Linked DNA regions of Methylococcus capsulatus. The protein of the gene in region 1 interacts with the protein of each later gene in a pairwise test. Links are inferred from orthologs where the notes say so. Each region holds a gene or a part of one and is shown on either strand. Other genes may lie near its edges. The genes, in order: mobA and glp.

Region 1 (3,119 bases):
AGGCTTGCCCGATAGTGCACCTCGATGTTTGAGATACACTACCGGGCACGTCCTGCCAGCTATTTCCCCCCTTGGCCCCCGGCGCTTCCCGGCATCTTCGGGAAACAGGTGTCGTTCGCCGCCGCCTTGGCATCCTTGAGTTTCTTGCGCAGTTGTTCGGATTGCGGTGGATCGCGGAAGACGGCGCCACGTTCGCCCCCCATGCCAAACAGATTGGTGAAGGTCACGGCCTGGTCGTATTCGTCGGCGGTCATCGCCTTGGCAACGACGTCGACGGCGCAGGCGCAGTGGTACATGTTGTCGTAGTTTTGACCTCCGTGTTCCTGCATGCATTGCAGAACGTATTCGACCCGTGTCAGCGTCGGGAAATCGCCAGTGCTCGGCGGAGCGGCAGCGGGCGATTCTGAAGCAGCAGAAGTTTGAACCTTCGGTTGCACCGGCTGGGGATCACAGGCGTTCAGTCCGGTCAGCAGCAGGGTCAAGGTAATGGGCCGGATTGTTCTGGCAGGGAAGATTGTCTTCATGGTCGTATCGGATCTGTGAGGGGAACCTAATTCTCGGCGGCGAAATCGACGATTTTCCTGAGTTTGTCGTTCATCCCCCTGGTGAAATCATCGAGGGATGGGTTTTGGGTGGTTTCGGGCAAGAGATGCACCGTGATTCGCGTGCGGCCCCGCTCGAAGCGGACGGCGACGTTGCAGGGCATCCAGGCCACTGCCGCCGGCTCGATTTCGAGCATTTGCCTGGCCAGGGTCAAGTTGCAGAACTGCAGCGTGTCATAATCGGGAAAGTCTATCCGATCCCGCTGACGTATCACACTGCCGATCTTGTTGTGGCCGGTGATCCGGAAGTTCTGCTCGGTGATCGCCAGCTCCAGCTCGGCCATCACGTCGGCGTAGGGTTTGGTGGTTTCCGCTTCGTAATAGTCCGCGCGCCAGTCCGCCGGTGTCGAGGCACAGGCGGTCAAGGCTGCTGCCGCCAGGAAGGGCAGATGCCGCTTGGCTTTTTCGGTCATTGTCAGGATTTGTTTACGCAGTGAAATATCCTTCCCCCAAGATTACCGGATGCGTGCTAGCCGGCGGAAGAGGAAGCCGCATGGGCGGTCGCGACAAGGGGCTGGTGCCGTTCCGGGGCAGGCCGCTGGTGGTTTATGCGCTGGAGGCCTTGCGGGCGGTGGCAGGGCAGGTGGTGGTCAGCGCCAACCGTAGCCGGGAAATTTACGCCGGTTTCGGCTGCCCGGTGATCGCCGACACAAGCGGGGAATTCGAGGGGCCGCTGGCGGGACTTTTCAGCGCGATGGCCTGGGCCGACACGGAATTCGTTTTGACCGTGCCTTGTGATACGCCGCTGGTCACCGGCTGCATGTTGAAACGCTTGGCCGAGGATCAGGCAAGGTCGGACTGCGATATCGCGGTGGCGCACGATGGCGAGCGCCTGCATCCGGTATTTCTCATCGTGCGGCGGTCCCTGCGGGCCGATCTCCGGTCCTTTCTGGCCTCGGGGGAGCGCCGGGTCGAGGACTGGCTGGCCCGGCACCGGACCCACCGGACCGACTACAGTGACGTGCCGGAGCTGTTCGCGAATGTGAATTCCCTAGAGGAGCTCAAGGTACTGGAAGCGCGGAGGATTCAGCCCAACGCCTGACCGTTCCGATCGAAGAAATACCAGTCTTCCGGCGCCATCCTTAGGCGGACGGCATCGCCGCGGGCAAAGGGCGGCAGGCCCGGGAGGCGGGCAATGAGGCTGGCCGCTCCCGCTTCATGGGCGAAATGCAGCAAGGTTTCATGGCCGAGATATTCCACCTCCCGGACGCGGACGGCGATCCCCTCGGACGAGACTTCGGCCAGGCGGACAGCTTCCGGCCGGATGCCGGCGATAGCCGCATCTTTCGGTGTCCTCATCCTGCCCGGCAGTGGCACGCCGCCGAAACTGGGGAGGATGATGTCGCCGGAACGTTCAATCCGGACCGGCAGGAGATTCATGGGGGGGCTGCCGATGAAACCGGCGACGAAAGTGTTGGCCGGATGGGCGTAGAGTTCCCGGGGCGAGGCGGCCTGCTGCAGCCGTCCGCGGTTGAGAACCGCGATGCGCTGGCCCAGGGTCATGGCCTCGACTTGGTCGTGAGTGACATAGATCATGGTCGTCCCGGTCCGCCGCTGCAGTTCGGCGATTTCTGCGCGAACCTGCGTGCGCAGACGGGCATCCAGGTTGGCGATGGGCTCGTCGAGCAGGAATGCCACCGGATCACGGACCAGCGCCCGCCCCATGGCCACGCGCTGGCGCTGGCCGCCGGAGAGCTGCGCAGGGCGGCGGTCGAGCAGCGGCGCGAGTTCGAGCATCGATGCCACCTGCTCGATCCGGCGGCGGCGTTCGGCGCGGCCCACCCGGCGCATTTTCAGCGGAAACTCCAGATTGCCACGCACTGTCATGTTGGGATAGAGCGCGTAATCCTGGAACACCATGGCGACGTTACGCTCCGCCGGGGAGAGCGCGTTCACCTTCGTGCCGCCGATCCGGATCGAGCCGGCGGTGGGGCGGTCCAGGCCGGCGATGAGCCGCAACAGCGTGGATTTGCCGCAACCCGATGGGCCGACGACGACGAGAAGTTCGCCGTCGGCGATGTCGAGGCTCAGATCGGACAGCGCCGCGAAACCGCTCGGATAGGTCTTGCTCAGTTCTTCGAATGCGATACTGCCCATGCGGATTCGCCCGGTCCGGTATCGGCGGGGCACTTGACCGGATTGCGGCCAGCACTCTTGGACGCGTACAGCGCCTGGTCGGCGAAGCGGATCAGGACTTCGCCGGTGTTGCCTTGGGCCGGAAATGCCGCAGCGCTGTCGGTGCCGCCGATACGCAGCGCACGCGCGTGTTCTTGAAGCGCCGGCCGGCCGTGGATTTCCCGGACCACGCGATGGGCCGCTTCGGCTCCGGTGAGCACGAAGTGTTCAGTCATGAACCCTTGGAAAGGCAAGGGCGTGCTGAAAAGTGCCAGAACCGCGACGTCGGTTTGGAAATGGTCGTTGCGATAGACCTCAGGTCTTTCTGTCATACCGCGGCGACCTCTTCCTCGCGAACCGACAGGCCGTCGCTCATCAACAGGGCTAAACAGTGCTCCGAAT
Region 2 (3,155 bases), 570 kb from region 1 along the record:
TGATCTTGGGGCTGGTGCGCAACTACATTCCGTCGTACCAATGGGTGGTAAAGGGGGGCTGGAATATCGCCGACTGTGTCGCGAGGTCCTACGACCTGGAGGGCATGCAGGTTGGGACCGTCGCCGCCGGACGCATAGGTCTGGCGGTGCTGAAGCGTCTGCAGCCTTTCGACGTCCAACTGCATTACACCGACCGTCATCGGCTGGCGCCGGAAGTCGAGCGGGAGCTGAACCTGACTTTCCATCCGACCGTCGAATCCATGATCCGGGTGTGCGATGTGGTCACCATCAACTGTCCGCTGCATCCGGAAACGGAACACATGTTCGACGAGGTGATGTTGGCCAAGATGAAGCGCGGCGCCTACATCATCAATACCGCGCGCGGCAAGATCTGCGACCGTGACGCTATCGCCTCTGCGCTGGAAAGCGGCCAGTTGGCCGGCTACGCCGGCGACGTCTGGTTCCCTCAGCCGGCGCCGCAGGACCACCCGTGGCGGAGCATGCCTTACCACGGCATGACGCCGCATATCTCCGGCACCAGCCTGTCCGCACAGGCCCGCTATGCCGCCGGGGTGCGGGAAGTGCTCGAATGCTGGTTCGATGGCCGTCCCATCCGGGAAGAATATCTGATCGTCGACGGCGGAAAGCTGGCCGGCATGGGGGCGCACTCATACAGCGAAGGCGATGCGACCGGAGGGTCGGAGGAGGCGGCTCGGTTCAAGAAGACGGCATAGCCGCCTTCCGAGCGTGGGGATGATAGCGCTATCATTCTCGCCCCACGCACCGGCAGTGCCACCGTTTGACCGAAGACTCGGCTCCCAGCTTTCTCATGAACTCCGCCATTCAAGCCTTTAGCTGCGAAGATGACTCTGATCCCAGTGCCTTGACGATCGAGGTCGCGCAAACCCGCATTCTCGACGCCGTACACGTCATAGCCGAAACCGAGACCGTGGATTTGCGATCGGCGCTCGGCCGGGTGCTGGCGGGGGATGTCCGCGCCGCGGTTGCAGTCCCTTCGGCGCCGAATTCGGCGATGGATGGCTATGCCTTGCGGGGCGCGGATTTGCCGGTGTCAGGAAAGCGTCGCCTGGAGATTGTCGGGATGTCGCGCGCCGGTGCACCTTACAGCGGTGTTGTCGGGGAAGGGCAATGCGTGCGGATATTCACCGGCGCTGTGATGCCGGCCGGAGCCGATACCGTCGTCATGCAGGAGCATGCCGAAGCTGAAGCCGGTTGGGTGGTCGTCGGCTCCGGGGAAAAGCCTGGCCAGAATGTGCGCCAGACCGGGGAAGACGTTGCTGTTGGCCAGGTCGTGCTGGCGCGGGGACGTCGCATGGTGCCCGCCGACCTGGGGATGCTCGCCGGCCAGGGAGCGACTCGGGTACCGGTTTACCGCAAACTGAAGGTCGCATTGTTCACCACTGGGGACGAGTTGCGGGAGCCGGGCGAAGTACTTCCCGAAGGCGGCCTGTATGACAGCAACCGTTATGCGCTGCTCGGCATGCTGCAGCGTCTGGGGATCGAAATACGGGAATTCGGCATCGTCGGTGACGACAGGCAGCGGCTCGAAGCCGTATTGGCCCAGGCTTCCGCCGAAGCAGACGCGATTGTGTCGACCGGCGGCGTTTCGGTCGGCGAATTCGACCTCCTGCGGGAAGCGCTGGAGCAGGCCGGTCGAGTCGGGTTCTGGAAGATCGCGATAAAGCCTGGGCGGCCTCTCACTTTCGGCAGCGTCGGTGGCGCTGCGTTCTTTGGCCTACCCGGAAATCCTGTGGCGGCCATGGTAACGTTCTACCAGTTCGTTCAGCCGGCGCTCCGCCGGATGGCAGGCGAGTGGCCGCTGCCGGTCCCTGTGCTGTTCAAGGCTGTGTGCTTGTCCAGCCTCAGAAAGCGGCCTGGGCGGGTCGAATTCCAGCGTGGGATCGTCGAGCCGGATGGCGGGGGCCGGATGGTGGTCCGCAAGACCGGTCAGCAGGGATCGGGTATCCTGACTTCGATGAGTCAAGCCAACTGTTTCATCGTGCTGCCGTTGGACAGCGGGCCGGTGGAACCAGGCAGCCTGGTGGACGTACAGCCGTTCTTTGGCCTGGTCTGATTTCGTCGGAGCGCGGAAGATTCAACCGCCGAGTAGAAATTCATAAGCCCAGCGGAGCAAAGCCATTTCCACTGGATGGCCGCCTTGGAGTTCAGTTATAGAGCAGAACTGGCCGCCTTTCGCTTGTATTTCCTCATGGGGCGGGTCGAGGGCAATGAAGCGGGCCAGATGGAGGTTCACTACCGCCATGGGGATTTCCGCCTGACGCAGGAATTTCCGTTCCACCACCAGCGTGCCGGGTTCGAACCCCAGCCCAGCATGGATCTGCATGCCCAGGCGTAATTGGAGGACAGGATCGAGCTCCTCATCGGCGCCGTCGCCTTCGACTGGGCTGGATAGCCAGGGCAGGGGGCGCGGTGTCAGTACGCTGCCTGTGGCATGGCGCATGAACAACAGGCGCGAACTGAGGGGATGAAGGTGATAAAGCAGGAAGCGGGGTTCGGCATCGGCGGCCGGCCGCGGCTTCACAGGGCCGGCTTCCATAGCTTCGGGCCTGGATAGGGCGGAAAACTGAACATGCCCGCCTTGAAACTCTCGGCCATGTGCTCGGCGCGTGCAATGGCCTGGGCCGCGGCATCGGCGGGGAGCACTTCCCTTGCCGTTTCTCGGAACAGCCCCAGCCAGATGTCGAAATGCTCCGGCTGCAACGGAAGCTGCGCATGGACGGGGTAGGGATGCCCGCGGTACCTGTTCGTGTCCAACAAAGTTCGAGACCAGAAATCCTGGACCACGCGGTGATGCGTGTCCCAGTCCGTTACGGTAGCATCAAAAATGGGCCGCAGGCTGTCGTTGGCGAGAGCCCGTTCGTAAAAACGCCTCACCAGTTCGGCTATCTGCTGTTCGGTGGCGGATGTGGGTGGAGTGTTCATAAAGGTGCCCGCTGGAATGGTCGTTCGATTCGTCCAAGGGTCCGCAAAAAACTGATCAGCGCCAGACTTTCCCTGTTGCCTGGGCCGAATCGGGTTTCGTAAAAATCTACCACATCAGGGATGTCGTTGCGGCGTCCGTCAGGAAAATACAGCAGTAGTACCGACAGTCCGCGCAGGGCGGAGACTGTGAA

The links.
Region 2: the proteins of mobA (region 1) and glp interact in binary tests that used the Escherichia coli proteins (3 or more experiments, as listed by UniProt). The link is inferred for Methylococcus capsulatus from one-to-one orthologs.

What each region holds. Positions count from the first base shown.
Region 1 is NZ_CP104311.1:3,212,226-3,215,344, reverse strand. What follows is about bases 65-2,869. They hold mobA (molybdenum cofactor guanylyltransferase MobA), read left to right. Parts: upstream 65-1,095; coding sequence 1,096-1,644; downstream 1,645-2,869. Other genes in these bases: N4J17_RS15505 (hypothetical protein), read right to left, coding at 2,672-2,869; N4J17_RS15510 (ABC transporter ATP-binding protein), read right to left, coding at 1,629-2,699; N4J17_RS15520 (DUF302 domain-containing protein), read right to left, coding at 551-1,015; N4J17_RS15525 (hypothetical protein), read right to left, coding at 65-482. Outside these bases: more of N4J17_RS15525, read right to left, coding at 60-64; more of N4J17_RS15505, read right to left, coding at 2,870-3,049; N4J17_RS15500 (FIST N-terminal domain-containing protein), read right to left, coding at 3,046-3,119. UniProt on the Escherichia coli protein: Transfers a GMP moiety from GTP to Mo-molybdopterin (Mo-MPT) cofactor (Moco or molybdenum cofactor) to form Mo-molybdopterin guanine dinucleotide (Mo-MGD) cofactor.
Region 2 is NZ_CP104311.1:2,642,606-2,645,760, forward strand. Bases 149-2,989 are described here. They hold glp (gephyrin-like molybdotransferase Glp), read left to right. Parts: upstream 149-883; coding sequence 884-2,095; downstream 2,096-2,989. Other genes in these bases: N4J17_RS12925 (NAD-dependent formate dehydrogenase), read left to right, coding at 149-734; N4J17_RS12935 (hypothetical protein), read right to left, coding at 2,117-2,563; N4J17_RS12940 (group III truncated hemoglobin), read right to left, coding at 2,560-2,964. In the rest of the region: more of N4J17_RS12925, read left to right, coding at 1-148. UniProt on the Escherichia coli protein: Catalyzes the insertion of molybdate into adenylated molybdopterin with the concomitant release of AMP.